4 regions of the Xenorhabdus doucetiae genome follow, and region 2 is predicted to be linked to each of the others. Evidence: predicted binding sites of a transcription regulator. Region 2 holds the regulator's gene; each other region holds the start of a gene.
The links. Region 2 encodes CRP, which controls carbon source genes, mostly activating them, when cyclic AMP is high. Its sites were predicted from a motif close to ATGTGANNNNNNTCACAT; they were not measured.
Positions count from the first base shown of each region.

Region 1: a site for CRP is predicted at 3,358-3,375, ahead of serA (phosphoglycerate dehydrogenase). Genes of this name have one in related genera too.
Region 3: a site for CRP is predicted at 2,357-2,374, ahead of udp (uridine phosphorylase). Genes of this name have one in related genera too.
Region 4: a site for CRP is predicted at 3,743-3,760, ahead of XDD1_RS06715 (CidA/LrgA family protein). Genes of this name have one in related genera too.

Region 1 covers NZ_FO704550.1:3,173,150-3,178,813, forward strand. The annotation lists gene XDD1_RS13770 (YecA/YgfB family protein) at 1-186, opposite strand, end outside; gene zapA (cell division protein ZapA) at 588-893, shown strand; RNA gene ssrS (6S RNA) at 1,039-1,222, shown strand; gene XDD1_RS13780 (5-formyltetrahydrofolate cyclo-ligase) at 1,275-1,871, shown strand; gene serA (phosphoglycerate dehydrogenase) at 1,928-3,169, opposite strand; gene rpiA (ribose-5-phosphate isomerase RpiA) at 3,441-4,100, opposite strand; gene XDD1_RS13795 (LysR family transcriptional regulator ArgP) at 4,280-5,185, shown strand; gene XDD1_RS13800 (oxidative stress defense protein) at 5,182-5,664, opposite strand, start outside.
Region 2 covers NZ_FO704550.1:3,883,748-3,889,411, reverse strand. The annotation lists gene yihA (ribosome biogenesis GTP-binding protein YihA/YsxC) at 1-483, opposite strand, end outside; gene ppiA (peptidylprolyl isomerase A) at 846-1,412, shown strand; gene XDD1_RS16980 (aminodeoxychorismate synthase component II) at 1,699-2,274, shown strand; gene XDD1_RS16975 (aspartate aminotransferase family protein) at 2,496-3,719, shown strand; gene crp (cAMP-activated global transcriptional regulator CRP) at 3,783-4,415, opposite strand; gene XDD1_RS16965 (phosphoribulokinase) at 4,896-5,664, opposite strand, start outside.
Region 3 covers NZ_FO704550.1:3,395,715-3,401,378, forward strand. The annotation lists gene XDD1_RS14780 (DedA family protein) at 1-505, opposite strand, end outside; gene XDD1_RS14785 (tyrosine-protein phosphatase) at 582-1,364, opposite strand; gene udp (uridine phosphorylase) at 1,481-2,236, opposite strand; gene XDD1_RS14795 (GntP family permease) at 2,401-3,786, opposite strand; gene XDD1_RS14800 (GntP family permease) at 4,066-5,442, opposite strand; gene denD (D-erythronate dehydrogenase) at 5,442-5,664, opposite strand, start outside.
Region 4 covers NZ_FO704550.1:1,443,401-1,449,064, forward strand. The annotation lists gene XDD1_RS06700 (NAD-dependent malic enzyme) at 1-1,207, opposite strand, end outside; gene cdd (cytidine deaminase) at 1,447-2,331, opposite strand; gene XDD1_RS06710 (CidB/LrgB family autolysis modulator) at 2,581-3,276, opposite strand; gene XDD1_RS06715 (CidA/LrgA family protein) at 3,270-3,689, opposite strand; gene metG (methionine--tRNA ligase) at 3,838-5,664, opposite strand, start outside.

The sequences.
Region 1 (5,664 bases), 710 kb from region 2:
AAGATCATGCACCAACGCCTGCCAGCTACTGTCATGATGACCGCCATGATTTCCACTACCATGTTTTCCACTACATAGTAATCCACTGATTAAGCCATGCATTTCTGCGGCTGTCAGCGCAACGGACTGTTGATGCAAAATTTCATCAAATGATTGATAATTAGGTAATGAGTTTTGTATAGACATGTATATTGATCATCGTTGGCGATATAAGTTCATGCTATGCTACCATCAAGGGGAGTCGCTATACCAGACAGCACACACCGATATATCCCCAATAGATTTCGAGTTGCAACGTGATGGCAAGGGCACCATCCCCAGGGACATAGATTACTTTGTATCTATAACTCATTGACTGGGGTAAGTGGACATGACCTAAAAACGGCAAGTTGAAAAATGAAGGGAAGGAAAAGGAAAGCTTTTGGTATTGTACGGTAATGATTGGTGTCGGCCTTGTTTTATACCATAATTTACTTTATGCCCAATCGATTTCAAATTGCAACAGGACTAACCAAGCCGCAATTTGCAAGATAAGGGATATATGTCAACATCAAGGTATCAGCACAGTAATAAATCAGGAAGGTGTCATGTCTGCACAACCAGTAGATATTCAGATTTTTGGGCGGTCATTACGTGTCAATTGTCCACCAGAGCAGATTGAAGCATTGCAAGCTGCGGCGGAGGAACTTGATCAGCGTTTGAATAACCTCAAAGAACGCACCAGAGTCACTAACACCGAGCAACTGGTTTTTATTGTGGCACTGAATGTCTGTCACGAGTTGGCACAGGAGAAGATGAAAACCCGTGATTATGCTTACAATATGGAACAAAAAATAAAAATGCTCCAGCAGAGCATCGAAAAGGCACTGTTAGAGCAAGGTAAGATTACCTGATACGCCTTACCCGTCCAATTTTGTTGATAAATCAGGCAGTAGTCACTATAGATTAATATAAGCAGTTGCTTTCTTCATTTAGTTCCATACAATAGGCTTCATAGCATTGCTTAGAGCCTATTTAGGTAGTTTAAGCAGCAAAAAATTTTCTCTGAGGTGTTCGTCAGCAGGTCAGTCCCCTGAGCCGATATTTCATATCTATAGAATGTGGTGCTCCGTTTCTTGTGAGCAGGCTTGGCTAGACCAAGAAGCCTAATAGCAACGACTCTGCGTTCACCTTGAACCAAGGGTTCAAGGGTTACCACCTGCAACGGCATCTTGGAGAACCTCCCTTTTTATCTGTTTTGTATCCTTTTCTGCATTCATTAACAGGCAGGTATCATGCAATCAGATTGTTTCCTTTCTCTCCGCCAATCCATTAGAAAAAAAAACCGCCAACGGCGTCAAAGCCTGTCCCGCGAACAACAACAGCAATTTGCCCGGCAAGCCGTTAGACAGGTCATGGCTCACCCTAAAATCCAGCAAGCTGATAACATTGCTCTCTATCTCTCTTTTGATGGGGAACTAGACACACGTCCGCTCATTCAACAGCTTTGGCAGCAAAATAAACAAGTCTACTTGCCAATATTGCACCCTTTCAGCCGGAATCACCTGCTGTTTCTCCGTTATTGCCCCGACACGCCCCTTGTTCGTAACTGCTTTAATATCGAAGAGCCTCAGTTGGATGTCCGGCAGGTTTTACCGATCTCTGAACTTGATATCATGTTTATTCCACTGGTCGCTTTCGATGGTACAGGCCAGCGTTTGGGGATGGGAGGCGGTTTCTACGACAGAACGCTCGCAAAGTGGCAACAACAGCATTTTTACCCGATTGGATTGGCACACAATTTTCAGTTAGTTGAAAAATTACCCAGCGCGAGTTGGGATATCCCCCTGCCGGAGATCATTACACCAGAAAAAGTCTGGCGATGGATATGAACCGCTGAAGGATTAACCGGGGCCATTTGTCTTTAATCGCCCCGGTTGGTTAAATCTTAGTAAAGCAGGCGAGAACGGATCGTGCCCGGCAGGGCTTTCAGTTTCTGCAAGACCAATTCAGCCTGAGCTGAATTTTGCGTCGTGATATCTATCACCACATAACCAATATCGCTGTCAGTCCGCAAATATTGCGCATCAATATTGATCGCTTGCTCCGTGAACACCTGGTTAATGCTGGTCAAGATACCCGGTCGATTTTCATGGATATGCAGTAATCGGTTCGTATCTTTGGCATGAATAGGGAGTGAAACTTCCGGAAAATTAACCGCTGATAATGTCGAGCCATTGTCAGAATATTTGACCAGTTTACCTGCAACTTCATAACCGATATTTTGTTGGGCTTCTTGCGTCGACCCGCCAATATGGGGAGTCAACAGTACATTATCAAACTTACTTAATGGAGAGATGAAAGGATCATTGTTGGTTGCGGGTTCATGAGGAAAAACGTCAATCGCTGCGCCAGAAAGATGCCCGGTTTCCAGTGCTTCGCTAAGTGCAGGAAGATCGACGACCGTACCCCGTGATGCGTTGATCAAAATGGAACCCGGCTTCATCAACTCTAATTCTGCCGCCCCAATCATATCCTTGGTTGAAGCCGTTTCAGGAACATGCAAGCTTACAACATCACTCATATTCAATAATTCAGATAAATGATGAACTTGCTGTGCGTTACCCAATGGCAATTTATTTTCAATATCATAGAAATAGACATTCAGGCCAATATTTTCAGCCAAGATGCCAAGCTGTGTACCAATATGCCCGTAACCGATAATGCCTAATTTTTTCCCACGCGCCTCATAGCAGCCTTTTGCCTGCTTATCCCATATCCCATTGTGTGCTTTTGCATTCGCTTCAGGAACACGACGCAACAGCAACAACAGCTCACCCAATACCATTTCAGCGACTGAACGGGTATTGGAAAAAGGCGCATTAAATACCGGGATACCACGCTTTGCAGCGGCTTTCAGGTCAACTTGGTTCGTACCAATGCAGAAACACCCGACGGCAACCAGCTTTTCCGCTGCGGCAAAAATTTCTTCGGTCAATTGGGTACGGGAACGAACGCCGACAAATCGGGCATCACGAATCGCTTCTTTCAACGCTTCAGGCTCTAATGCCCCTTTGTGATACTCAATATTGCTGTACCCTGCTGCTTTTAAGCTGTCTACTGTGCTTTGATGAACCCCCTCCAGTAGCAGAAATTTAATTTTGTCCTTTTCTAACGATACCTTAACCATTTGCCCGCCCTACTCGTTGTTAACTTTCATAACGCATATCGATTGCACCAAAATAACAAAAAAAACGGTAACAGCAATACAATCGTTTGCTTATATTACAGAATAAGCAACAGTAAATAAGTTGTTATGCAAAGTAAAATAATTCGTTATGGGATATCGAAAGGATATTGAGGTTTTTTTGGGAGAAAATGTGATATATCTCACCAAATTTTCTGTTTTGAATAAATACAAAAATATTTTGAGGGCAGACTATTCTGCCCTCAATAAGTGATTATTCGGTGAGCGTCTTAACGCCATCCGCCGTACCGACCAGTACCACGTTCGCGCCGCGATTGGCAAAAAGACCTACAGTGACCACGCCAGTAATGCCATTGATTTTATTTTCCAGCCCAACGGCATCAACAATAGAGAGATTGTGAACATCCAGAATATGATTGCCATTATCGGTCACGACGTTTTCACGATAAACCGGTGTCCCCCCCAATTTCACCAGCTCACGTGCCACATAAGCGCGTGCCATTGGGATAACTTCAACCGGCAGGGGGAATTTGCCTAACACATCGACTTGCTTGGACGCATCAATAATGCAGATAAATGTCTTCGCAACCGCCGCAATGATTTTTTCCCGGGTCAATGCTGCGCCGCCACCTTTGATCATCTGCATTTGACCATTAATTTCATCAGCACCATCAACATAAATATCTAGGGTGTCAACTTCATTGCAATCAAACACAGGAATGCCGAGACTTTTCAGTTTCTCAGTCGATGCTTCTGAACTCGATACCGCACCTTCAATTTTGTCTTTGATAGTGCCTAACGCATCAATAAAATGCGCTGCGGTAGAACCTGTACCCACACCGACAATAGTGCCTGGTTTAACGTATTCCAATGCTGCCCAACCTACTGCTTTTTTCAGTTCGTCCTGAGTCATATCGATCACAGCCTATAATCAGTTACAAGGAAAAATCTGACGGCTAGTATAAACAATATTGGCTCATCCCATGAAAAAATATGGCATAGTTCTAGTGGCATAATGCTAGTTAGGCCACATAATGGTTTTAATATTGAGCCATAACCCCAGAAGAGCAAACGCGGAGAATCTTATTTTTAATGAAACGTCCTGATTACCGATCACTGCAAGCGTTAGATGCCGTGATCAAAGAACGTGGCTTCGAGCGAGCAGCGCAAAAACTTTGTATCACCCAATCAGCGGTATCACAGAGGATCAAGCAGTTGGAAAATATGTTTGGTCAACCGCTATTGGTACGCACTGTGCCTCCCCACCCCACCGAACAAGGGCAAAAGCTGCTTGCGCTGTTGCATCAGGTTGAACTGCTGGAAGCGCAATGGCTTGGTGATGAAAATGGTGATCAGATCCCGTTACTGCTTTCCCTTGCGGTCAATGCAGACAGTCTGGCGACGTGGCTTTTACCGGCTCTCCATCCGGTTTTGTCCGATTTGCCTATTCGGCTCAATATTCAAGTGGAAGATGAAACCCGAACCCAAGAGCGTTTGCGGCGTGGCGAAGTGGTCGGCGCGGTGAGTATTCAGCCACAACCGCTGCCAAGCTGTTTGGTTGATAAATTAGGTGCTCTGGATTATCTGTTTGTTGCCTCTCCCGCGTTTGCAAACCGTTTTTTCCCGAATGGCGTTACACGTTCAGCCTTGCTGAAAGCACCGGCTGTGGCATTCGACCATTTAGATGATATGCATCAGGCATTCTTGCAACAGAATTTTGATTTATCGCCGGGAAGTGTGCCCTGCCATATCGTGAATTCTTCCGAAGCATTTGTCCAACTGGCAAAACAAGGTTCAACTTGCTGTATGATCCCACACTTGCAAATCGACAAGGAATTGAAAGCCGGTGAGCTAGTCGATCTCACGCCGGGATTATACCAACGCCGTATGCTGTATTGGCATCGTTTTGCCCCTGAAAGCGGAGCGATGAGAAAAGTCACTGACGCCCTGCTAAAACTAGGGCGCCAGATGTTACGTCAGGAAGATAAAATCAATTAACGCTGTAATTCAAAAACGGCATCAACGTGATCAGAAAACTCAATATTCTGTGGTGCATAAGTTTCACTGGCTGAGTCAGCAGCGGGTGATGACAACAGGGCTGTCTGGTATTTCAGACGGCTCATGGGTTCAGGCACAGCATCAGGCGCACGATAGTTAATGCTATATACCGGGCCTAACTTACCGTTGAATCCCTTGGCCAATACCGTCGCTTGTTGGATAGCATTCTCGATAGCTTTTTGTCTGGCTTCATCACGATAGCGTTGCGGATTATTAACACTAAACTGAACCGAGTTAATCTCATTCAATCCGGCTTTCAGGGCACCATCCAGTAACGTGTTCAGTTGTTCCAGCTTGTGAACTTTCACTTCAACTGAACGTGACGCCCGATAACCGGTAATACTGGATTTCCCCGTCTTTTGTTCATATTGATATTCTGGTTGAGTGCGTAAGTTGGCGGCATCAATATCTTTCTTGTC
Region 2 (5,664 bases):
CAGTTGACTCTTACGGGCGCCGGATGCCAGTTTATCGGCTTTAGTGAGCAATACCATGACAGGCACCTGCATCACAACCGCCCATTCGATCATTTGCCTATCCAGATCTTTCAGCGGATGACGGATATCCATCAAAACCACCAGCCCTAACAGGCATTCGCGCTTCTGGAGATATTCCCCCAAGGCTTTCTGCCACTTACGTTTCATCTCTTCGGGGACTTCAGCGTAGCCATAGCCCGGTAAATCGACCAGACGAATCCCTTCTTCCACTTCGAACAGGTTAATCAACTGGGTACGGCCGGGGGTTTTACTGGTACGCGCAAGGCTCTTCTGGCGGGTCAGTGCATTCAGGGCACTGGATTTACCCGCATTTGACCTACCGGCAAACGCGACCTCAATGCCCACATCTTGAGGCAGGTGGCGAATGTCAGGTGCACTCGTGACAAAGTGGGTCATATGATAGTTGTAGTTCTTGATGGTCAAAATGGTTATCTCCCTGAGGAATACACAAAATAGCGCGGTGATTATACCGAGAGCAACCGCTTGTGGACAGGTGAACTTTATTCCTCCCCAACCACTATGTATATTCTTTAACATGGGAGAAAATGGGGTGAAATAAAATGGAATGTAATCGTTCGAAAGCATACCAATATGCAGGTTATTCTCGAAATAACCTTTGCCTAACTATGCGAATATAAAGTCGTATGAATAGATTTTCTCCCCACTCAACTAAAATACTCGTAAATGTAGGTAAATCTTTGGAACTTCATTCTATTGGGAATTACACTTAATGAGTTTTGTTGTTATGAGTTTTATTGTTGACCTCAAAAATAAAGGAACCATCAATGTTTAAACGTATTTTTGTGTCGCTTATGACTGCTTGTGCTATCAGTGCGATAGCTGTCCCGGCATTGGCCGCTGAAACTCACGTGAAGCTGGTCACATCAGCCGGAGAAATCGAACTTGAGTTAGAGAGTAATAAGGCACCCATTTCTACCAAGAATTTCGTTGAGTATGTCAATGAGGGATTTTATAACAACACTATCTTTCATCGTGTGATCCCCGGTTTTATGATTCAGGGCGGTGGCTTCACAAAAGAGATGAAGCAGAAGGCTACCAAGGACCCTATTAAAAATGAAGCCGATAACGGTTTGCGTAATCTTCGTGGCACGATTGCGATGGCGCGTACCGCAGATAAGGACAGCGCAACCAGCCAATTTTTTATTAACGTGACCGATAATGCTTTCCTTGACCACGGGCAGCGTGACTTTGGTTATGCCGTCTTTGGCAAGGTCGTAAAAGGTATGGACGTGGTTGATAAAATTTCTCAAGTCAAAACAGAAAATGTGGGTCCTTATCAAAATGTGCCGGTGAAACCCATTGTGATCTTGTCTGCCAAGGTTGAGCCTTAACAGCCCGAACCCGGCATCATACGGTATTCGGATAATCATTCATGGTTGTTTGAGTACCGTTAGCTCCCTCTGAATCATCCCTCTTTCTGCCATTTCTACGTTGCCACAGCAGGGCATCATGGCGATGTGATTCCCGTACCCCTATTTTAAAAATGCGTCTGTGGTATGATGAGTCCCCCCGTTGCTGTTGGTACTGCTTTGCCTGTTTTTACTGTCATACAGAATGCATAATACCCCTGTGGGGCAGGAACTTATAAAACTATAATAATCAGTAGGATATACTCCTATGTTACTCATAATAGATAACTACGATTCTTTTACATTCAATTTATATCAATATTTTTGCGAGTTAGGGACAGAGGTTTTAGTTAAGCGCAATGATGAGCTACAGCTTGAAGATATTGAAGCGTTGGCACCGACGCATTTAGTTATTTCTCCCGGCCCTTGCACGCCAAATGAAGCCGGGATCTCGCTGGAAGCCATTTCACATTTTGCCGGGAAATTGCCCATCCTCGGTGTGTGCCTGGGGCATCAGGCGATAGGTCAGGCTTTTGGTGCCAGCATTGTTAAAGCGCGTGAAGTGATGCATGGAAAAACCAGTTTAATTCACCATAGCCAGCAAGGGGTATTTAAAGGATTGGTTCATCCATTAACTGTCACACGTTACCACTCTCTGGTGATTGCCGCAGAAACGCTGCCGGCTTCATTTGAAGTGACAGCATGGAGTCAGCGCAATGGTGATGTCGATGAAATTATGGGAATACGTCACCGTACTCTGCCACTGGAAGGGGTGCAATTTCATCCGGAAAGTATTCTGAGTGAGCAGGGGCATGAATTATTGAATAATTTCCTCAAATATTAATCCAGATACCATCACATTTCCTCATTCGTTATTTTTTATTTGCCTTTGCGTGATTTTTTATTCATATTTTATGACTATTATTTCACTTTGAAATGGCAAATATACCCGATAATTTTCAAGTTGCCGCTCGCAAGACAAAAGCCGCTTATTATCCCCCGCAGCGCGGGGGATAATAAATGTATCTTGAAGTACGACAAGCAGATAAAAATAAGGTGAGGGAAATGGGAGAAAGCAAAGCAACAAACCGAAGTACCTATGATCAGGTGATGTTGCCTATTTATGCGCCGGCGAGTTTTATTCCTGTCAGAGGGCAAGGGAGTCGAGTATGGGATCAACAGGGTAAAGAATATATTGATTTTGCCGGCGGTATCGCGGTATTGGCTTTGGGGCACTGTCATCCGGCTTTGGTGAATGCCCTGAAACAGCAAGGTGAAAAATTGTGGCATCTCAGCAATATTTTTACCAATGAACCAGCCTTAACCTTGGCACAAAAATTGATTGATGCAACCTTTGCGCAGAAGGTCTTTTTCGCTAATTCAGGCGCGGAAGCCAATGAAGCCGCCTTTAAATTGGCTCGTCGTTATGCGATTACTCGCCATCATCCCAATAAAACCAAAATTATTGCTTTTCATCAGGCGTTTCATGGACGCACCTTTTTCACTGTTTCGGTCGGAGGACAGCCAAAATATACTGAAGGATTTGGCCCCAAACCGGCGGATATTATCCATGTGTCTTTTAATGATTTGGATGCGGTCAGAGCGGTGATTGATGATCACACTTGTGCCGTTGTCTTAGAGCCGATTCAAGGGGAAGGGGGCGTCACACCTGCAACAATGGCGTTTCTGCATGGCGTGCGTGAATTGTGCGATAAGCATCAGGCTCTGTTGGTTTTTGATGAAGTGCAAAGTGGGATGGGGCGTACAGGCAAGTTGTATGCTTACCAGCATTATGGCGTACAGCCGGATATCTTGACGACCGCAAAGGCGCTGGGCGGCGGTTTCCCGATCAGTGCGATGTTAACGACCGATACCATCGCGGCAGCTATGGAAACCGGCGCGCATGGCACGACGTATGGCGGAAATCCGTTGGCTTGTGCTATCGGCTGCGTTGCGCTGGATATTATCAACACGCCAGAAGTGCTGGCAGGCGTGGAAAAACGTCACGATATGATCATCCATGCCCTGGAAATGATGAACCAAAAATATGGCATTTTCCACGAATTTCGTGGCAAGGGTTTGCTGATTGGGGCGGTATTGCAAGCAGAATATCAGGGTAAGGCCAGAGAAATCTTGCAGCAAGCGGCGGAGCTGGGATTGGTGTTATTGAGTGCGGGAGACAGCATTTTGCGCTTTACCCCTTCATTGATCATTCCTGAGGATGACATCGTCGAGGGCATGATACGGCTGGAGATGGCGATATCCCGATGGTTAACCCAAAACAGGTGAAGCCATAAAAAAGCCAGTGCGAAGTAACAGGTTGCACTGGCTGGATTTCAGGTTTATCGGGAATTAGCGTGTCCCATAAACCACGATGGTTTTACCATGTGCGGAAATCAGGTTTTGATCTTCGAGCATTTTCAAAATACGGCCAACCGTTTCACGGGAACAACCCACAATCTGCCCAATTTCCTGACGTGTGATTTTGATTTGCATACCATCAGGGTGCGTCATTGCATCCGGCTGTTTGGCTAAATTGAGCAACGTCTGGGCGATACGGCCGGTCACGTCCAGAAAGGCTAAGTTACCTACTTTTTCGGAAGTGGTTTGTAGGCGACTCGCCATCTGAGCAGATAAACGCATCAGAATGTCAGGATTGACCTGAATTAACTGGCGAAATTTCTTATAGGAAATTTCAGCCACTTCACAGGCACTTTTTGCCCGCACCCATGCAGTACGTTCTTGCCCCTCTTCAAACAATCCAAGTTCACCGATAAAATCTCCCTGATTTAAATAAGAGAGAATCATTTCCTTACCTTCTTCATCTTTTATTAGAACAGCAACTGAACCTTTAACAATGTAGTAAAGCGTTTCTGCTTTCTCGCCTTGATGAATAAGCGTGCTCTTGGATGGATATTTGTGAATATGGCAGTGTGACAAAAACCATTCAAGAGTAGGGTCTGTTTGTGGCTTGCCGAGAACCATTCGCTTTATCCTCTGTTGTTATTTCTGCCCTTATGATGTGAGAAACTGGGTTTCTCTTCAGGCTGGCTTTATAAAGTCAATAGCTTAACATATAACTTGCTGAAAAACTGACAAACGGGAACTTTATATGGATTATCAGGATACGAGAATGCTGGCATATTGATCTTAATCCATATACCTTGCCAGTCCACGTTTGTAGCCTTGTTTGTAACACAGGAAAACGTTTCTGTCTCCTCCTGTATCGCTTCAGCCTATTAAACGGGTTGTCAGATTACCAGAAGTTTGGCAAAAAAGACGGTCTTGTTGATTTTACATTTATTTCTATCACCTAATTTATTGTTAAAAAACGGTCTATTTATTTAAATGAAACAGGTAACGTTATTTTTTGTTACCTGCTTTATTAAAAATAGACTCGTCATTAATAAACGACTTTCGTCTTGCGAGCGGCAACTTGAAGTTCATAGGATATAAATAGGAAAATTATGAGATTTTTTTGCCTTCCAGTAATTGCTTAACCAGCGGCGCCATAATTAATTCCATTGCCAGCCCCATTTTTCCTCCGGGAACGACAATAGTATCTATGCTGGAAATAAATGAACCCTGAAGCATGGCCAGCAAATAAGGGAAATCAATTTGAGTGAGACCGCGGAAGCGGATCACGATAAAGCTTTCGTCCAGTGAGGGAATAGCCTTGGCAGAGAAAGGGTTAGAGGTATCAACGGTAGGAACACGCTGGAAATTAATGTGGGTACGTGAAAATTGGGGAGTGATATAGCGGATATAATCATCCATTGAGCGGACAACGGAATCCATGACCGCTTCTCTGGAATGCCCGCGCTCGCTGGTATCACGGATGAGTTTTTGTATCCACTCCAGGTTGACGATAGGCACAACGCCAATCAACAGGTCAACATGGCTGGCGACATTGTGTTGTGGCGTGACAACCCCCCCGTGCAAACCTTCATAAAACAGCACATCTGTGTTTGACGGCAAGGGTTCCCACGGTGTGAAAGTCCCCGGCAATTGGTTATAGGGGACGGCTTCATCATAGGTATGGAGATATTTTCGGCAGCGACCATTGCCCGTTTCCCCATAGTCAAAAAAGGTTTTCTCCAGCATGCTGAAATCATTGGCGGCTGGCCCAAAGTAGCTGATATGTCTGCCCTGTTCTCTTGCTTTCCGAATCTCGGCATCCATTTCAGGACGAGTATAACGATGGAAACTATCCCCTTCTATCAGTGCGGCGGTG
Region 3 (5,664 bases), 490 kb from region 2:
GCAGGCCAAATGCGCCCGGAGCTAAGATACCGAATGCCCAAATCAAGGCAGAAGCGAAATTGGCGAGCTGAAAATGGCGTCTTGGCATAGCACAAATCCCCGCCACCAACGGTACAACCGCCCTTAACGGGCCAAAAAAACGCCCAATGAAAACACCCCATACTCCCCATCGTTCAAAGAACCGATGTCCGCGCACCAAGGTTTGGGGATGGCGGGAAAGCGGCCACATCTTGCCGACATTTTCTTTGTAATGAAAACCAAACCAGTAAGAGAGCCAATCACCAAAGAAAGCGCCGGCGGCCGCAGCCACCCAGATTGGCCAGAAAGTTAACCCACTTTCACCAATCAATGCGCCTAATCCCAGCAAAATGATTGTTGCCGGCAATAACAGGGAAATAAATGCCAGCGATTCACCAAATGCCAGCAGGAAAATGATGGGAATTGCCCAAATTTCATGGGCTTTTACGAAGTTTACGACCAGTTCGATGATGTCATGCAGACTCACATTAATCTTTCCTGTATTATCAGTGGGATGTCATCGGTTAGCCCTGAGCAATCAACTCAATGCTAACCTGATATTTTTATTCAAGAAAATACGCTTGTAGCTTTTCGCGCGCAGCCATATCCAGCCCGATATCTTTTTCCAGCCAAATATCCACGCTGCCATAATGCTGGTTAATGCTATTGAGTGCAGTCATTAAAAACTCTTCCCTGACTGAATAAACATAGGCAAATTTTTCAACTACGCTTTCACTCATCATTTTTGCGTGTTCATTCAATAAATAGTCCCGGTACGGTGCCAATGTGACATTGGTCAACAAATAATCTTCCATCACCGTAGCCAGATCCGCCCCCAATGCGAATAAAACCAGTGCTGAACCAACACCCGTCCGGTCTTTACCCACCGCGCAATGTTGTACAATCCCGCCTTTCTCTGGTTGCAGCAATAAGGTCGCTAACGTTTTATAAGCCGGGTTATTGATGGGCAACAATTCATATAAGCGAGACATAAAGACTTTCGCGTCGAATTGCTCCAGTATCTCCTTGCCTAACTTATCCAGATTGGCATCCACTTCTTTGGCAAGCGGATTGGCCGGCGCATGGTGATAATGCGCTCCCTGCCATACCTGATCGGGTTTATCCATGATTTCGCTGTTATCACGATAATCAATGATCTGTAAAAGGTTTTTGCTGACTAAAAAAGCCTGATCGTTTTCTGTCAACTTATCCAGTGAACCGGAACGAAATAACAATCCTGATTTAATTTTAGCGCCATTATTCAGTGTGTTATTACCTAAATCACGAAAATTAATGCCGCCATTCAAAGGAAGCAGTGAAGGATGAGATAGCAATGTTGTGGTCATAGTTACTCTTGTTGCGATTAAAAGATACAAAATGTTATGACATTAACAGATTTTGCCATGAAGGGAAGAGAACATAAACGACAGGGCCAGAATGCTCTGACCCTTGATGAAAGGCATTACAGCAGGCGGCGAGCGGCCTCCACAACAATTCCCAGCGCGTTGCTTTCTGTTTTTTTCAGCAACTCAACATCCGGGATTTCCTGTTGGGTACGGTTAACGATCACGCCGGCCACCATCCCCGCACGCAATCCCTGACTTGCACACATCGTCAGTAATGTTGCTGACTCCATCTCAAAGTTCATTACGCCCATTTCCTGCCACTCTTGCATAGAACCCTGAAAACGGCGAACCACACGGCCGGAATAGGTATCGTAACGCTCTTGTCCTGGATAGAAGGTATCGGAAGAGGCAGTAATACCCACATGCGTCGCAGAGCCTGAGGCTTTTGCGGCTTCGTACAGTGCATTGGTACACGCAAAATCAGCCACCGCTGGGAACTCCATTGGGGCAAAGTGCAAGCTGGCGCCGTCCAACCGTACCGCGGCGGTCGTAACCAAGACATCGCCGACATTAATATGTGGCTGAATCGCCCCCGTTGTACCGATACGCAGGAAAGTACGCACGCCCAATTGTGCCAGTTCTTCTACAGCAATCGATGTTGAGGGGCCGCCGATGCCGGTAGAGCAAACCACAACGGCCTTTCCGTCAATTTCTGCACGCCAGGTGGTGAATTCACGGTGGGAAGCCAGATGTACCGGGTTATCCATCAGTCGTGCAATTTTTTCAACACGGTTAGGATCGCCTGGCACAATCGCCAGCGTCGCGCCTTGCAGGTCGCTTTTGGTGATACCTAAGTGAAATACATCAGACATATCAGACTCCTCAACGGGCATGATTCAAAATATGAATACCTAAATTTAGTCAATACTCTGACACTTTTTAGTGATTTAAATCATCTTTAATTAACTTCATAAAGAAACGCATACACATATTTGTGATTTAAATCACATTTAACAGAGAAAATAGCCATCGCTATTTACATGACAAGATTAAGCAGCAGTACACCACATAATCCAATTCCCCATGCGATTGTGGTAGGAATCGACCAGACGATAATCTGCTGCCTCACATGGGTAATTCCCATCATCCGGTTAACCACCCAGAAAAAACAGTCATTAAAGTAACTAAAAAACAGGGTACCCATCACCGCGGCTTGCGCCGCTACTAACATATTCACATCCGGTATCTGCTTGATAATAGGCGCTGAAATGGAAGCAGCGGTTATCATTGCTACCGTGCCAGAACCTTGGATTATGCGTATCAGCGTTGCGATGATAAACGGGATCAAAACGGGAGTTATTGGCAAGCTGGCAACATAGTGCGCTAATATTGTCCCGGTGGCGCTTTCGTTTAATACCGCGCCCAATGCCCCTCCCGCGCCTGACACCAACAAAATAATGCCCACACTTTTTAGCCCGGTTTCCAAATGTTCGGTGACTTCGTGTTTACTGGCGTTTGGCATTAGGGTATAAACCGCCAGAAGTACACTGATTGCCAACGCAATAATCGGTGATCCCAGAAAATTAAGCATCTGAAAATAGATAGCATTTTCCTTGCCAGCAAATTCATCCGTTCCCAGTACCATTCCATTAATGACGCCAATAAACATCAGAATAATGGGCACAACAATCGGCAAAAGGGAAAGAAACAGGCTCGGCAGCGGTTTTTGCTCTTTTTCTGCCTGATAACGCTGATGAGCTTGTTGCAAACTCTCTGCATTTTCTTCGGTATTATCAAGCTGATATTCAGGATATTTCGTCTCCAACCACTTTGCATAGCAGGTGATTCCAATCACACAGGGAACCGCCAGTATCATGCCTGCCAGCATCATCTGGCCGATACTCACGCCGAATATTCCGGCTACCGCAAGCGGCCCCGGCGTTGGGGGAACGATATGGTGAGTGACCACTAACCCACCAGCCAGCGCCACCCCAAGGGACAAGACATTACGTTTACCTTGTTTCGCCAATGCCTTCACCAGCGGATAGAGGATCACAAAAGCCGAATTCACAAATATAGGGATACTGACAATATAACCGGTTATCGCCAAGGCCCACTCTTCACGTCTTTTCCCCAGACATTGAATCAGGCTATAGGCGATCCGTTCCGTTGCGCCAGAGACTTCCAATATCCGCCCCATCATACATCCCAATCCAATCACAATACCGATGCTGCCTAATGTCGAACCAAATCCTTTCGTCATTACCTCAACGACATTGCTCATCGTCAATCCACCGGATATCCCGGCGATGATGGCCGCCATTAACATGGCAATAAGCACATGAACGCGAGTACGCAAGACCAGAAAAATCAGCGTAAATACCGCCACGCCCAATCCAATCATTGGAATGTAAAACTCCATCATAAAACCTCATCAAATCTGTATTACTGGCAATAAATGCACGAACGGCATCGCTGAATAAATCACTGCTGGCCAAAAACCTGCGCCACCAGTATATCGCAAGCACCTGCCTTCATAGCGCGTTGGGCGATTTTACAAGACAGGGATAGTTGAAAAACGATGAAAACGAAGCGACGGGGAGTGAAAATTGCAATGGAAAGAAGGAGATTGCTGGAAAAGTGTCTGACAGCGACCGGAGTAAAATGGGTCACTGTCAGAGCGAGGTTGAATAATGATGATTTACATAATGAGGTTAAGAACCAATATACCGCACAATCCAATTCCCCACGCAATGGTTGTCGGTACTGACCAGACGATCATTTGCTGTTTTGCGTCTTTAATGCCCATCATCCGGTTGACCATCCAGAATAGGCTGTCGTTGAAATAGCTGAAAAACAGTGCGCCTATAGCTGCTGCCTGAGCCGCCAGTAACATGTTGATACCGGGTATTTGGCTGATTACGGGGGCTGAAATGGAAGCCGCAGTTATCATTGCTACTGTACCGGACCCCTGAACCAAGCGTACTAATGTAGCAATTATGAATGGGATCAAAACCGGCGTTATTGGTAGGCTGGCAACCTGTTGTGCTAAAAGAGTTCCCGTACCACTTTCACGCAACACGGCTCCCAGTGCCCCACCCGCACCCGTAACCAATAGAATTATACCTGCTGTTTGTACCCCTGACTCCAAATGTTCAATGACTTCGTGTTTGCTGATTTTTGGTATAAGTGTATAAACTGCCAGCAAGACACTGATCGCCAGTGCGATAATCGGTGTACCAAGGAAATCAAGGAGCTGAAAATAGAAATACTTTTCTTTTCCAACAAACCCATCCATTCCCAATATCATGTTATTGATCGCTTTAATTAAAATCAGAATAATCGGCACAATAATAGGCAAAAGAGAAAGAAATAAGCTTGGTAACCGTTTATTAGCTTTTTCTTCCATATAATGCTGATGGATCTGTTGCAAATTTTCTTCTGTATCCGCAAACTGATATTCAGGATATTTAGTCTCTAGCCACTTTGCATAAAAAGTAATGCCAATAACACAGGGTACAGCCAATACCATACCTGCCAGCATCATTGAGCCTATACTCACCCCGAATATTCCAGCCACACCGAGCGGTCCCGGCGTTGGAGGAACAATATGATGTGTTACCACCAACCCTCCTGCCAGCGCTACCCCCAATGTCAGTAAATTTCGTTTACCTTGTTTCGCCAGTGCCTTCACCAGCGGATAGAGGATCACAAAAGCCGAATTCACAAAGATAGGGATACTGACAATATAACCGGTTATCGCCAAGGCCCACTCTTCGCGCCTTTTCCCCAGACATTGAATCAGGCTATAGGCAATCCGTTCCGTTGCACCAGAGACTTCCAATATCCGCCCCATCATACATCCCAATCCAATCACGATACCGATGCTGCCTAATGTCGAACCAAACCCTTTGGTGATCACTTCAACGATATTGCTCATAGTTAAGCCACCAGAGATCCCCGCGATTACCACGGCAATCAACATGGCAAGCAATACATGAATACGAGTGCGCAAGACCAGAAAAATCAGCGTAAATACCGCCACTCCTAATCCAAGGATTGGGGTGTAAGAGTCCATTAGAAAATCCCATTTAGATCCGGATTACTGACGATAAATGCACGAATGGCATCACTGAATGAATGTCCAACGCTGAATCCCAAAGCAAGACTATGGCTAATGTCAAAATTTCCGGGCCAACTTGACACAATTTGATTAACGCTTTCATCTAGTTCAAAACGAATAAGATCCACTACCTTTTGACCAGCTATCTCTTTCAGCGAATCGATCATTTCTTGTACC
Region 4 (5,664 bases), 1.8 Mb from region 2:
CACGGATAATTTCTTCAGAGAACAGACCTGACTGTCCGGAAACACCAATCAGGACAGTCGGCTTGGCATTGCGAACCACATCCATTAATGAGAGAGAATCGTTGGTGACATCCCATGATTGCAAGGCCGTGCTTTTTTGTACCAAGGCACTTTGGAAATCCAGTAAGTTTGGCAGCTTGTCAGTCAGGAGACCGAAGCGGTCAACCATAAACACACGGGCACGCGCCTGTTCATCACTCAATCCTTCCGATTTCATCTGGGCAATGATCTGTTCTGCAATACCACAGCCCGCGGAGCCGGCACCCAGAAATGCCACCGTTTGATCTTTCAATTGGTGACCTGCGGCATGGCTGGCGGCAATCAGGCTACCCAAGGCAACGGCGGCGGTGCCTTGGATATCATCATTGAAACAACAAAGCTCATCGCGATAACGGGTCAACAGCGGCATGGCATTGTTCTGGGCAAAATCTTCAAATTGCAGCAGTACGTTAGGCCAGCGACGTTTCACGGCCTGAATAAATTCATCCACAAATTCATCGTACTCTTTGCCGGTAATGCGTGGATGACGCCAGCCCATGTAGAGAGGGTCATTGAGGCGTTGTGGGTTATTAGTCCCGACATCCAGCACCACGGGCAGGGTATAAGCCGGGCTGATCCCGCCACAGGAGGTATACAATGACAGTTTACCGATAGGAATCCCCATGCCGCCGATGCCCTGATCACCCAAACCAAGAATGCGCTCACCATCAGTAACCACGATAACTTTGACATTCTGCTTGGTAGCATTTTGCAGCATGTCATCAATGTAATCCCGGTTTGGGTAGGAGATAAACAAGCCACGGGCACGGCGGTAAATGTCAGAAAAGTGTTCGCAGGCTGCCCCAACGGTTGGCGTGTAGATAATCGGCATCATTTCGCTGAGGTGGGCGTCAAGGAGCCGGTAAAACAGCGTTTCGTTGGTATCCTGAATATTCCTTAAATAAATGTGTTTATCGGTGTCATTTTTGAAATCGCGATATTGGCGGTAGGCGCGTTCGGCCTGTTCTTCTATGGTTTCAACGGTTTGTGGCAGTAAGCCGTGCAAGTTGAAATGACTGCGTTCTTCTTCTGTAAAGGCACTGCCTTTATTCAACAGAGGAAATTCCAACAGGATAGGGCCAGCGTAGGGAATATAGAGAGGACGTTTGCTTTCGTGTTCCAGTTCCATGATGCTTACTCTTCGAACTTATTAATGACAAAATCGGTTATAGATCCTAAGAAGATAAGAAAAATAAGTACAGTAAATGTTACTTAGTTATCATTATCATGAGCAAAAATGAGAGATAACATACAGAATTAGCTAATAAAATGTTACTAAATATTTTATTTTGCCCCCTTGGATACTAATCGGGGGTAAGGTTGCTATTTTGTTAAGTTATTCAATTTTTGCTTTTAGGGCGTATATGCTTAAAATGTGTACCGTTCTACTTTTGTACAGCCAAGAGCAGTTAATGTGGATTCCGTCGCACTCCATTGTGATAAATGGCTATTTCCGTTTTCCACCAATACCGCTCGTTTTATGGATTGACAATTTCCACCTGCCATATTCATCACTATCAGCGCTGCCTGTAAGGGTGGCAAACTCGGATTAAATGCAGCATTTTCCGCATAACGGCCGGTATAAATTTTCCCTTGTTCATCCAGCAGGGCAATGCCGGCATGGGATTGGCTATAAGGTGCATGGCTACGGTTCGCTGCCTCCAGTGCTGCCTGAACCAATTCGTCGCGGGTCGCCAATGAATAGCCGTGATTAACCGTATCCAGCAATAATGGCGTATCGGCCAAATCACACGGGCCAAAGGCTTCCGGCAGGTAGTCGGCCAACGTTAACTGTGGACGGTTGGGCAGGTAAACTGCCAATTGTGTTCCACTGTTCAATTCATTCATAAATTGCCGGCAATGACCGCAGGGTGAATAGTTGATCGTGATGGAAACCAGCTTTCTCTCCCCACGCAGCCAAGCATGCGTGATGGCGGATTGCTCTGCATGAACGGTTTGCTGTAAGGGAACGCCGGCAAATTCCATATTGGCACCGAAATAGAGATTACCGCTTTCTCCCCGTGCAATTGCGCCAACATAAAAATGAGAAATAGGCGCCAGGGAGCAGGCTGCGGCAAGCGGCAATAAAGCCAGTGCCAGTGCCTGTTCATCAAATCCGCTGATCTGTTTGATGGCTTCCACTTGCTCTGCTGTCAGCATAGCTGGAAAATCGTCACTGCCAAGATAAGGCAGTAGCGCTTTTTGCAATCTGGGCGCAATTTCCGGCCAAATAGCGTGAAAACGAGCTTGCATAGAATGATCTCCATATTAATTGAAGATCATTCTAGGACGTCTTTTCAGGTTTGCAATGTGATAACAACCATAAAATTAGTGAAATTGGTGTAATAAAGATATTATTTTAGTGATTTATATCAAATTTTTAATATCTCAGTGGATTTGTTCACTTTTACGTTACGATTTCATAACCATTCCAATCACTATGATTGGTTGCAACAGCCATGAATCACTTCACCTCTAATAGCAGAGTCATTTGTGGAATAATTAACCAAACAGATGCAGTAATATCGGGAATAGAAACGGTGCAATCAGTGAGGTAATAATGCCGCAGGTCATTAAGGCCAGCGAACTGTATGCCCCTTCAATATGGTCCATTTCCGCACAGCGAGCCGTTCCCACGGCATGGGAGGCAGTACCCATTGCCAACCCCCGTGAAGCCTGTGTTTTTATTTTTAGAAAATTAAATAGATTGTGACCAAAAATAGCGCCCAAAATACCGACTGCAATGACACAAGCTGCGCTAATGGCAGGAATTCCGCCAATGGAAGTGGCCACCGCCATCGCAATGGGGGTCGTTACTGATTTAGGCAGGACAGAGGCGGCAATTTCAGGCGTAGCACCTGCCCATAATGCGATGGCAGTCCCCGTGATCATGGCGACCATGCTGCCAATAAAACAGACGCTAATAATGGATTTCCACTGGGCGCGGATTTGATGTAGCTGTTCATACAGCGGGAAAGCCAAGGCGACAACGGCAGGTTGCAACAAATCGTTCAGTATCCGGCTGCCGGCAAAATAGTGTGCATAAGGTGTATGCGTCATCAGCAGCAAGGGAATGATAACGGCCATGGATATCAATAAGGGATTAAATACCGGCAGTTTGAGCCAGACGGACAGCTTTTTGGCACAATAAAATACAATCAGAGTTAACGGCAATGACCACCAAATATGACTTAACATTTTTCTTTCTCTTCCGGCTTAGGCTTAGTACCAATAATGATGCGTTCACGATGAACATAGTGGGAGCAGTAAGCAACGACGACCATAACAATGACGGTACTAACGACACAAGAAAGGAGGATCGGCAGCATCTGTTGGCTAAGTTGTGGATAATAATCCATGATCCCCACTCCAATGGGCAAAAAGAGCAGTGTCATGTTTTTCATCAACAGACTACAGCCTGGTTTTACCCAGTGTGAGGGAATAATTTGGAATGCGAGTAAACAAAACAGAAGCAGTAAGCCAATAATGCTGCCGGGGAGAGAGAAAGGAAGTCGTGCTGAAATGATATTCCCCGCGATCAGGCACAAATAGAGCAACGCAAATGCGCGCAGGTATTGCCAACCTATCATCAGCACATTTTGGAAAGACATCATCAATTATTCCTCAATATAGCGAGGGTCTTATCATACGACTAACGTTGTAAATGTGCCATACATCACATAAAAAAGCGGGCCTTTTGGGGAGCCCGCTTTATTATCTATTTGATAATTAATAATCTTTGTTAAAGATGTGCCATTATCATTTAACCTGCATACCGGGTTGGGCGCCGCTGTCTGGGCTTAACAGGAAAATCTCTTTTCCACCTGGGCCTGCTGCCATCACCATCCCTTCTGAAATACCGAAGCGCATCTTGCGTGGAGCAAGGTTGGCAACCATCACGGTCAGACGATTTTCCAACGCCTTGGGATCAGGATAAGCGGCACGAATACCAGAGAAGACTTGGCGAGTTTCACCACCGAGATCAAGGGTTAGTTTCAATAACTTATCTGAACCTTCGACAAAATCAGCCTGTTTAATCAGGGCAATCCGCAGGTCAACCTTAGCAAAATCATCAAAGGTGATGGTGTCCTGAATCGGATCATCTGCCAATGGACCTGTCACGGTTTTCTGTGGTTCGATGCTCTCTTTTGAATCCGCAATCATCGCTTCCACTTTCGCCATTTCGATACGATTGAACAGTGCCTTGAAGGGTGAAACGTCATGGTTCAGCAAGGGTTGCTGGATGCCATCCCAAGTCAGTTCAGTATTCAGGAAGGCTTCTGCACGAGTGGTCAAGCCCGGCAGAACCGGTTTCAGGTACGTCATCAGCACACGGAACAGGTTAATGCCCATTGAGCAGATCGCTTGCAGATCCGCGTCACGACCCTCTTGTTTCGCCACAACCCATGGTGCTTGTTCATCAACATAGCGGTTGGCAAGATCGGCCAGAGCCATAATTTCACGGATGGCCTTGCCGAATTCACGGTGGGTAAAGTCTTCTGCAATCACCTGTGCCGCATCGACAAATTTCTGATACAGCGCGGGATCAGCCAGTTGGTCGGCCAGTTTGCCGCCAAAACGTTTATTGATAAAGCCGGCATTGCGCGAAGCCAGGTTGACCACTTTGTTAACGACATCGCTGTTCACACGCTGGACAAAATCTTCCAGATTGAGATCGATATCATCAATGCGGGAAGAGAGTTTCGCCGCATAGTAATAGCGCAGGCAGTCTGCATCAAAGTGTTTCAGGTAAGTCTCCGCTTTGATGAAGGTGCCACGGGACTTGGACATCTTGGTGCCGTTAACCGTGATATAGCCGTGGACAAACAGGTTAGTGGGTTTACGGTAGTGACACCCTTCCAACATGGCCGGCCAGAACAGGCTGTGGAAATAAACGATATCTTTGCCGATGAAATGGTAGAGATCGGCTTTTGAATCTTTCGCCCAGAACTCATCGAAATTCAGGTCACCGCGTTTATCACACAGATTTTGGAACGAGCCCATATAACCAATTGGGGCATCCAGCCAGACATAGAAAAATTTACCCGGCTGATCGGGGATCTCAAAGCCAAAATAAGGTGAATCACGGGTAATATCCCATTGTTGCAGCCCGGCTTCGAACCACTCTTGCATTTTATTGGCCACTTGTTCTTGCAAAGTGCCGGAGCGCGTCCATTTTTGCAGCATCTCGCTGAACGCCGGCAGATCGAAAAAGAAATGCTCGGTATCACGCATTTCTGGTGTTGCGCCGGAGACAACGGAACGCGGGTTGATCAATTCCGTTGGGGAATAAGTGGTTCCGCAGACTTCACAGTTATCGCCATACTGATCTTCCGCCTTACATTTCGGACAGGCACCTTTAACGAAACGGTCCGGCAGGAACATGCCTTTCTCGGGATCATACAATTGGGAAATCGTCCGGTTTTTAATGTAACCGTTCTTTTTCAGTTCCAGATAAATTTTAGAGGCAAGGGCTCTGTTTTCTTCGCTATGCGTAGAGTGATAATTATCATAGCTAATGGCAAAACCAGCAAAATCCTGCTGATGCTCTAGGTTCACCTTGGCAATCATCTCTTCTGGCGAAAC